Regions from separate parts of the Kitasatospora sp. NPDC048715 genome, predicted to be linked through region 1. Evidence: riboswitches for the same ligand, from Rfam matches in the RefSeq annotation. Region 1 holds a riboswitch; each other region holds the start of a gene.
What was found. A riboswitch is a leader RNA that binds a small molecule or an ion and turns the genes downstream of it on or off. The one in region 1 is predicted to bind cobalamin.

Region 1 (3,269 bases):
GAGGCCATGGCGGCACCGGTCATGTCGATGTCGCTGCCCTGGGCGAGCGCGGTCGGGTCGCCGGCGGCCTTGCTGTAGTTCCAGCCGCCGTCGTTGTGCTGGTTGGCGCGCACGGTCGCGACCGAGGCGTTCAGCAGGGACTGCGGGACGCGTTGTCCGCCGCTCCGGGTCTTGGCGCCGCCGAGGGCGAGCAGGCCGAAGACGGTCCCGTTGAAGTTCGCGGACGGGCCGTAGTAGCCGGGTTCGGCGGTCTGCCAGTAGGCGGCGAGGTCGGCCACGAGGTTGCGGCCCGGGCCGATCCGCGCGGGGTCGATGCCGGCCGCGTAGGAGTTGAGGATGCCACGCTCGTAGTCGGTGACGACCGGCGAGGTGCTCGGCCAACTGCTCGCGGCGAGCTGGTTGCGGTAGACCAGGCGCGCGTTCTTGCTCGTGTCACCGCCAGGGGCGACATCGGCCGCGGCGGTGCCGGCGGCGGCGAGCGCGCTGAAGGCCCACTCGTTGGAGAGCCCGCCGCCGGTGACGTAACTGCCGTCGGCGGCCTGGAGGGACTTGAGGTACGTGACGCCGGTGGTCCTGGAGGTGGCTATCTGGCTCGGCGAGGCGGTGGCGTGCGCAGGGACGGCCGACATCAGGAGGGCGCAGGCGGCCATCGAGACGGTCGCCGCGGAAGCGAGGCGTGAGGAGACGAAGCGCGAGTGCGCGGGAACGGACACGGAACGGGCTCCTTGGGGTGACGGGCGCGCCGGTCCTGCCCCGGGACCCCAGCGCTCGTCCGAGAGCGCGGTGGTACGGGGCGGCGGCCGCCCGGATCGCGTGGGCGGGCTGGTGCTGGTGCTGCACGACCGCGCGGGCATTCGGGCTCGGGGCCGGTGCAACCACCGCCCCACACCGCTGCGCGTCAGCTCCGGATTCGCACCGGATTCCCCCGCTCGGCCACCGCGGACGTTACCGCACCCGTGAACGGATCTACGAGGTGGCGAAAGTGACATGACGACTCGTTGACGACGACTCCGAGCACATGGTGTGATGAACCGCTTTTTAGTCCTCGGCAGTCAGGGGAAGCCGGTCCGATTCCGGCGCTGACCCGCAACCGTAGACCCGCCCGCAAGGGCCGGTGAGCCGGAATGCCTGCGCCGGGGCCTTGTTCATGAGTACATGCGTCGTCGTGGACTACGACGCGGTCGCGACGGCGCCCCGTGCCGGGGAGAGCCGTCGGCTGCGCCGTGGGACCCCGACGACCGATCGGGGAGTCGCCGGTGAGGGTCAGCAGCAGTCCTACGCGTCACAGAAGCAGAGAACTGGGCTCGCTTCTGATCACCACGGCCGTCGCAGTGGCCGCGGGAGGAACCGTCCTGCTGGGCCACCCCGGCTCCGCGGCAGCCGATCCGATCGAGCAGTGCACGGCGACGACGGGCGCGATCGTCGCCGTCGACTTCAGCCACTGGGGCGGCGGGGTCGTCCGGGGCTGTGACGCCCACCCGACGACGGGGATGAACCTGCTGCACAACGCGGGATTCACCACGACCGGCACCGAGCACGACGGGCCCGCCTTCATCTGCCGACTCGGCACCGGGACCTTCAACGGCGGTGTCCAGTACCCGACTCCGGCCGAGGAGCCGTGCGTCAACACCCCGCAGGCCACCGCGTACTGGTCGTACTGGATCGCCGCACCCGGCCAACAGACCTGGTCCTACAGCCGGTTCGGCGCCGGCACGCAGCAGCCCAAGCCCGGCGAGGTCGAGGCCTGGGTGTACGGCGGCACCGACATCGGGGGCACCAGCGGGGCGCCGGACTTCACCCCGGACTCGGTCCGCGCGAAGAACGGTGGCTCCTCGGCGTCCCCTTCGCCTTCCTCGTCCCCCTCCGCGAGCGCCTCGCCGTCCGCCACGTCCCCGGGGACGCCGAGCCCCACCGGCACGCCGTCCCCCATCGGTGATCCGGCCGCCGCGGCCGCCTGGCTGGCCGGTCAGCTCGTCGGCGGCGACCACATGGAGAACTGGGCCGCCCCGGGGCCGGACTACCCCCGGACCGCCCTCACCGCCGTCGCACTCGCCGCCGCCGGAACGCAGGACCCGGCACTGCGCAAGGTGGTCGGCTTCCTCGCCGACCACATCGATGCCTTCCTGTACCCCGACGGCCCCGCCGGCGCACCCGACACCAGAGCCGCCGCCCTGCTGGCCCTCGTCGCCGAGAGCACCGGCCGCGACCCCCGCACCTTCGGCGGGCGGGACCCGCTTGCCGCGCTCACCGACCACGTCTGCACGGCAGCCGGGGAGAACGGGAAGTGCACCGCCGCCGGGGACTTCCTCGGCGCGGCCTCGCCCTGGGTCCAGTCCCTCGGGGTCATCGCGCTCCAGCGCGCCGGCATCACCCCACCCGCCCCGGCACTCGCCCGGTTCACGGTCCTCCAGTGCGACGACGGCGGCATGGCCGGCTCGATGATCGTCGCGGGTGACCACTGCGAGTCCGACCCGCTCACCACCGCGATCGCCGTCCTCGCCCTGCGCACGGCCCCCGGCTACGAGGCGGCCGCCGAGAAGGCCGCCGACCGGCTCGCGGCGAGCCAGCAGCCCGACGGCTCCCTCCTTCCCTACGCCGGCGCCCCCGGCGACACCACCAGCACCGCGAGCGCCGCCCAGGCCTTCCGGGCCACCGGCCAGGGCGCCCGACAGGCCGCCGCCACCGCCTGGCTCGCCGCCCGGCAGGGCAAGGACGGCGGCTTCGGCCCCGACGAGTCGACCACCGACCCGGACGCCGCCGCCACCGAACAGGCCATCCTGGCCCTGACCGACACCGACCTCACCAGCGTCCGGCACAACCCGGACGGCGCCACCACCCCGCCGACCACGCCGACCACGCCGACCACCACGCCCCCGACCACGCCCGCCGGGAGGAAGCCCGACGCCGCGAAGGGGAGCGCCTACCTCACCGACCCGGCCCGGCTGATCGACGGTCACTACTACGAGGGGTTCCCGGCCTTCGCCGACTTCGGCCTGACCATCGACGGCGCCTACGCCCTGGCCGCCACCGGCACCGACGACGCCGCGCTGCGCCGGATCGTCGACTTCCTGGACCAGCAGGGCAAGGACGCGAGCGAGCGCACCGTCAACGACTGGACGGCCATCGGCACCGAGTACGCCGGCGGCGGGTCCATCGGCAAGGAGGCGCTGCTCGCCGAGGTCGTGGGCCGCGACCCGCGCGCCTTCGGCGGCCACGACCTGATCGCCGCCCTCGCCGCGCTGGTGTGCACCAAGGCCGACGCGGACACC
Region 2 (3,269 bases), on a different contig from region 1:
CCGCCGGGACCCACTGCCCTTGACGGTCCGTCAGTCTCCGTTCTCCGCAGGCCCGCACGCCGATCGTGCGGGCTGTTCGGGAACTGTTCCGCCATCGCCATCGCCATCGCCGTCGGCGACGCCCGGATCGCCGGGCGCCGGGCGTGCCGGCCGGCCGTCGGACTTCCGGCAGGCGTCGGGTCAGCCGTCCGAGCGTCGCAGCAGGTAGGTGTCCATGATCCAGCCCTTGCGCTCCCGGGCCCGCTCACGCAGCTCGCGGATGCGCGGGGCGGCCTCGGCGAGCGGACCGGAGACGAGCACCTCGTCGGGGGTGCCGAGGTAGGCGCCGTAGTGGATCTCCAGCCCCTCGGGGTCGATCCCGGCGAAGGCGGCCCGGCCGTCGAGCATCACCACCACGTCGTCCACCCCCTCGGGGAAACCCTCGGCGAGGCGGCGGCCGGTGGTGATCTGCACCGGCCGGCCGACCCGGGTCAATGTGGTGCGGTGCCGGGCGGCGAGCGCGGAGACGCTGCTGATGCCCGGGACCACCTCGTACGCGAAGGGCACGCCGCCCCGGTTCGACACGTCGTCCACCACGGCGATGACGCTGTCGTAGAGGGCGGGGTCGCCCCAGACCAGGAAGGCGCCGTTCTCGCCCGGGCCGAGGTGCTCGGCGACCAGCCGTTCGACCAGATCGGCGCGGCGGACGCGCCAGTCGTCCACGGCGGCCGCGTACGCGGGGGTGGCGCGGTCCCGTTCGGCGTCCGGCGCCGCGACCACGCGGTGCCCGGGCCGTCCGTGGTCGGCCAGCATCCGGCGACGCAGCGCGATCAGGTCCTGCCGTTCCTCGCTCTTGTCGAGGATGAAGAAGACGTCGGTGCGACCGATCGCCTTGACCGCCTGCAGGGTGAGGTGGTCGGGGTCGCCCGCGCCGATGCCGATGACGAAGATGTGCCGCATGGGAGCCATTCTGCCGTTCGCCCCCGGGTGCGCCGCCCGGGGCCGGGCGCGGAGCCCGCGTCTCACCACGCGGACGCCTTGCGAGATTTCCGCCTCGACGCCGACGGTTTGCCCCTAAGCTGGCGGTGCAGCTGGTTCGCCCTGTCCGCCAGGCAGGTGCGTCGCAAGAGGGAACCCGGTGGGAATCCGGGACTGCCCCGCAGCGGTGAGTGGGAACGACCGCCGTCATACGCACTGGACCCGGGACGGGTCTGGGAAGCGACGGCCAGTAGGTGTCCGCCCCGGTTTCGGCCGAGGTGGGTGTGCCCGCGAGTCCGAAGACCTGCCACTGCCCGTGCGCGAGCGTTCGCGCGCGGCCATCCGGTGACCTCGTGGGCGGGTCGGCGACCACATCGGGCGGAGCCGCGCACGGGTGCGGTCGTCCGTCCGGTCCGTCATCCCTTCGCGTCCTCGTGCCGTCACCGGGCACTTGAGGATCCAGACTCGCGAAGGAGAGTCCCTTGACCACGAAGTCCGCAGCCGCGGCGAGCGTCGCCACCGCCCACGGATACCCCCGTCAGGGCCGGGGCCGTGAATTGAAGAAGGCGATCGAGGGGTACTGGAGGGGCGCGGTCGCGGCCGAGGCGCTGCTGGCGACCGCCGCCGACCTGCGTCGGACGAACTGGGCGCAGCTCGTCGAGGCGGGGGTCGCGGAGGTGCCGACCGGCGACTTCTCGCTCTACGACCACGTGCTGGACACCACGGTGGCGGTCGGCGCGATCCCGCCGCGGCACCGGGAGGCGGTCGACGCCGACCCGCTGGCCGGGTACTTCGCGATGGCGCGCGGCAACCAGGACGTCGCCCCGTTGGAGATGACCAAGTGGTTCGACACCAACTACCACTACCTGGTACCTGAGTTGGGCCCGGACACGGTGTTCGCCGCGAACCCGGCCAAGGCGGTCGGCGAGCTGCGCGAGGCGCTGCTGCTCGGCCACGCCGCCCGGCCGGTGCTGGTCGGGCCGGTCAGCTACCTGCTGCTCGCCAAGCCGGCGCCCGGGGTGGCCGCCGACTTCCAGCCGATCACCCTGCTGGACCGGCTGCTGCCCGTCTACGCCCGGCTGCTGGCCGAGTTGCGTGCCGCCGGCGCCGCGTGGGTGCAGCTGGACGAGCCCGCGCTGGTGCAGGACCGCACCCCGGCCGAGCTCAACGCGGCCGCCCGCGCCTACCGCGAGCTGGGCGGTCTCACCGAGCGGCCCAAGCTGCTGGTCGCGAGCTACTTCGACCGGCTCGGCGAGGCGCTGCCGGTGCTGGCCAAGGCCCCGGTCGAGGGCCTGGCGCTGGACTTCACCGGCCCGGCCGCCGCCAACCTGGAGGACCTCGCCGCCGCCGGCGGCCTGCCCGGCAAGCGGCTGGTGGCGGGGGTGATCGACGGGCGCAACATCTGGATCAACGACCTGGAGAAGTCACTGGCGACCCTGGCGACCCTGCTCGGCCTCGCCGGCACCGTCGACGTGGCGCCGTCCTGCTCGCTGCTGCACGTGCCGATCGACGCCGCCGCGGAGCGCGACATCGACCCGCAGATCGCCCGCTGGCTGGCCTTCGCCCGACAGAAGGCCGGCGAGGCGGCACTGCTCGCCCGGGGCCTGCGCGAGGGCACCGGCGCGATCACCGCCGAGCTCGCCGCCAACCGCGCCGACCTCGCCTCCCGCGCCAACTCCCCGATCACCCGCGACCCGGCGGTGCGCGCCCGCGCCGCCGCCGTCACCGCCGACGACACCCGGCGCGCCCAGGCGTACCCGCAGCGGGCCGAGGCCCAGCGCGCCCGGCTCGGGCTGCCGCTGCTGCCGACCACCACCATCGGCTCCTTTCCCCAGACCGCCGAACTGCGCACCGCCCGGGCCGATCTGACGGCGGGTCGGATCGACGCCCCGGCCTACCGGGAGCGGATGGAGGCGGAGGTCCGCGAGGTCGTCGCCTACCAGGAGAAGGCCGGGCTGGACGTCCTGGTGCACGGCGAGCCCGAGCGCAACGACATGGTCCAGTACTTCGCCGAGCAGCTCACCGGCTACCTCGCCACCCGGCACGGCTGGGTCCAGTCGTACGGCACCCGGTACGTGCGCCCGCCGGTGCTGGCCGGGGACATCTCCCGTCCGCACCCGATGACCACCGACTGGTTCCGCTACGCGCAGGGCCTGACCGACCGCCCGGTCAAGGGCATGCTCACCGGCCCGGTCACCATGCTCGCCTGGTCCTTCGTCCGCGACGACCAGCCGCTCGCCGACACCGCCCGGCAGGTGGCCCTCGCCCTGCGCGACGAGGTCGTCGACCTGGAGGCGGCCGGCGCCGCCGTC
Region 3 (3,269 bases), on a different contig from region 1:
GTACCGGTCGGGAGCGGTGTTCCAGAGGGCGGCGTGGTCGGCACCGGGGAAGGCCTGGAGGCTGACCACGTCGCGACGGGCGGCGGCCAGCTTCTCGGCGCTGCCGAAGGGCGCGATCCGGTCCTCGGGGCTGTGCAGGAGAAGGGTGGGCACCCGCAGGTCGGTGCCGTCGGCGATGCGGGCGAAGTCGGCGAGGTCGACGCCGGTGCGGCCCTCCGCGGCCAGGGCCCCGAGCTCGGCGGCGACGCCCTGGAACCCGGCCCGGGCGGCGTCCCGGCGGGCGGAGACCGGGAGGTCGAGCACCGGCGAGTCGAGGATGAGGCCGCTGACGGCGTGCGGCCACGCGGTGCGGGCCGCGGTCTGGAGGGCCGTGGTCGCGCCGACCGACCAGCCGTAGAGGATCATCTTGCCCGCGCCGCTGTCGAGCGCCAGCCGTACCGCCGCCTCGATGTCGCGCCACTCGGTCTCGCCGAAGTGGCTGAGCCCGTCCGGGGAGGCGGGGGCGCCCTGGTCGCCGCGGTAGGTGACGGCGAGGGCGGGCAGGCCGAGCCGGTCGAGGACGGGGAGCACCGGGAGGGTCTGCTGGCGGTCGGCCTCGGGGCCGTGCACCAGGATCACCCAGGTGCCGCGCTTGCCGTCGAGCCGCCAGGCGGGAAGGGCGCCGAGCTCGCCGTCGGCGGTGGTGTCGGTGAAGGGGAGGCCGAGTGCCTCGGTGGGGTCGCCGAGGTGGACCCGGGGGGTGAAGCGGACCTCGGTGCCGGGGGTGAGCGTGCCCCGGTCGGCGCGGAGCAGCCGGCGGGTGACGCCCCGCTCGTCGCTGTGCAGGACCTCCTCGACGACCGCGTGCCCGCCGTCCGCCCACTCGACCGCCCAGCGGCCGGGGCGCAGGCTCTCGGGGCCGCGGGTGAAGGTGACCCGGCCGGGGGCGAGGCCGCGGACCAGGACCGGCCCGGACTTCGGGACGGCGGCCACCGGACGGACCGTCCGCTCGGAGGCCCGACGGCCGATCACCAGCACGGCGGCCCCGACCGCGGCGGCCGCCACGACGGCGGCGGTTCCCCAACGCATTTCGCTCCCCGCTCTGTTGCTCACGGACCGGACGGTGTTCGGGCACCAGTTCACCGGCGCTCCGTCCGCCCGGCCACCGGGCTGGGCCGTCCGGGTCACCCGGGCGGCGGCCCGGCGGCGCCGAGGAGGTGCCGGGAGCGGGCGGCAGGGGTGTCGGTGGTGAGGGCGGGGCGGCGGAGCCGGCGGTGCCCCGGTGGGAGGGGACGTGGTGTTCCCGGTGGAGGGCGGCCCCGCGCCGGGCGATCCCGGCGCGTCGGCGGCGTCCGCGTGTGACCAACCCCTCCGTGACCTCGGTTGACTCCCGGTTCGGGCCCGTGATGGGATCCTGGGGCCAAACGGAGGCATGGAGAGGAAGCCGGTGGAATTCCGGCGCGGTCCCGCCACTGTCACCGGGGAGCACGCTCGGAACATCGCCACGGCGGCCGTCGACGGCCGCTGGAAGGCTCCGGGGGTGCGTTCGACCCGGAAGCCAGGAGACTCTCGCCCCCGTCACGTCGATCCAGGGCGCGGACCCTGAGTGAGGACACGCACGCGATGCAGGCTGCCCCGCCCCACCGGACTCCGAGCTGCCTTCCGCCGTGCCCCCGATGACCCCGCTCGGGCCCTCCTCCTCGCCGCGCCCGCTGGCCCGCGCCGCCGCGTTCGCGCTCGGCGCCGTCGCGGGCCATGTCGCCGACGCCCGCTTCGCCGACCCCCGCCGGGGCCATCCGGTGGCCGTCTTCGGCAGCGCCGCGACCCGGCTGGAGCGTCGGCTGTGGCGCGACGACCGCGGCGCGGGGGCCGGGTACACGGCACTGTGCGTGGGCGCGGTCGCGGCGGGCGCGCTCGCCCTGGACCGTACGGTGGGCCGGCGTCCGCTGGGCCGGGCGGTGCTGGCGGCGGCCGCGACCTGGACGGTGCTCGGCGGCACCTCGCTGACCCGGGAGGCGCGCACCATCGGCCGCTCGCTGGCCGCGGGCGACCTCGCGGCCGCCCGGGAGCGGCTGCCGCACCTGTGCGGGCGGGACCCGAGCGCGCTGGACGGGCAGCAGATCGCCCGGGCGGTGGTCGAGTCGGTGGCCGAGAACACCGCCGACGCCGTGGTGAACGCGCTGACCTGGGGCGCCCTGGCCGGCACGCCCGGCCTGCTGGCCTTCCGCGCCGTGAACACCCTGGACGCGATGGTGGGTCACCGCTCGCCGCGCCACGCCCGGTTCGGCTGGGCCTCGGCCCGGCTGGACGACCTGGCGGGCTGGCCGGGCGCCCGGCTGACGGCGCTGCTGACGGTGGCCGCCGCGCCCGAGCCCCGTACGGCCTGGCGGGTCTGGCGGCGCGACGGCTCCGCGCACCCGAGCCCGAACGCGGGCCAGGCCGAGGCGGCGTTCGCCGGCGCGGTGGGCGTACGGCTGGGCGGGGCGCTGCGGTACGGCGAGCGGGTGGAGCACCGGCCCGTGCTGGGTGCGGAGCTGCGGCCGGTGACGGTGGACGACATCGAGCGCGCCTGTGCGCTCTCCCGGCGGGTGGGCGCACTGGCGCTGGGTACGACGGTCGCGGGGCACGTCCTGCTGCGGATGCTGCTGAGGAAGAGGGGACGGGCATGAGCAAGGCGCTGCTGGTCGCGGGGACGACCTCGGACGCGGGCAAGAGCGTGGTGACGGCCGGGATCTGCCGTTGGCTCGTCCGCCAGGGCGTGCGGGTCGCGCCGTTCAAGGCGCAGAACATGTCGCTCAACTCCTTCGTCACCGCCGACGGCGCCGAGATCGGCCGCGCCCAGGCGATGCAGGCGCAGGCCGCCCGGGTGGAGCCGGAGGCGGCGATGAACCCGGTGCTGCTCAAGCCGGGCGCGGACGGCCGCAGCCAGGTGGTGCTGCTCGGCAGGCCGGTGGCGGAGGTGGGCGCGCTGGACTACCGCGAGCGCAAGCCCGTCCTGCTGGAACGTGCCCTGGAGTGCCTGGCGGACCTGCGCGGCCGCTACGACGTGGTGGTCTGCGAGGGCGCGGGCTCGCCCGCCGAGATCAACCTGCGCGACCGCGACATCGCCAACATGGGCCTGGCGACGGCCGCCGCCCTGCCGGTGGTGGTGGTCGGGGACATCGACCGCGGCGGGGTCTTCGCGGCGATGTACGGGACGCTGGCGCTGCTGTCGACGGAGGACCAGCGGCACGTGGCCGGCTGGTTCGTCAACAAGTTCCGCGGTGACGCGCGGCTGCTCGCGCCCGGGC

Region 2: it holds a riboswitch for cobalamin, as region 1 does, so the genes downstream of both, metE (5-methyltetrahydropteroyltriglutamate--homocysteine S-methyltransferase) here and ACGFSC_RS06520 (prenyltransferase/squalene oxidase repeat-containing protein) in region 1, are expected to answer to the same signal.
Region 3: it holds a riboswitch for cobalamin, as region 1 does, so the genes downstream of both, ACGFSC_RS25300 (cobalamin biosynthesis protein) here and ACGFSC_RS06520 (prenyltransferase/squalene oxidase repeat-containing protein) in region 1, are expected to answer to the same signal.

The regions. Positions count from the first base shown of each region.
Region 1 is NZ_JBICVH010000002.1:638,461-641,729, forward strand. Features, by position in the region: gene ACGFSC_RS06515 (hypothetical protein) at 1-650, opposite strand, end outside; cobalamin riboswitch at 849-926, opposite strand; cobalamin riboswitch at 1,010-1,151, shown strand; gene ACGFSC_RS06520 (prenyltransferase/squalene oxidase repeat-containing protein) at 1,332-3,269, shown strand, end outside.
Region 2 is NZ_JBICVH010000019.1:131,423-134,691, forward strand. Features, by position in the region: gene cobF (precorrin-6A synthase (deacetylating)) at 181-939, opposite strand; cobalamin riboswitch at 1,055-1,284, shown strand; gene metE (5-methyltetrahydropteroyltriglutamate--homocysteine S-methyltransferase) at 1,440-3,269, shown strand, end outside.
Region 3 is NZ_JBICVH010000014.1:79,979-83,247, forward strand. Features, by position in the region: gene ACGFSC_RS25295 (hypothetical protein) at 1-1,068, opposite strand, end outside; cobalamin riboswitch at 1,416-1,548, shown strand; gene ACGFSC_RS25300 (cobalamin biosynthesis protein) at 1,656-2,648, shown strand; gene ACGFSC_RS25305 (cobyric acid synthase) at 2,645-3,269, shown strand, end outside.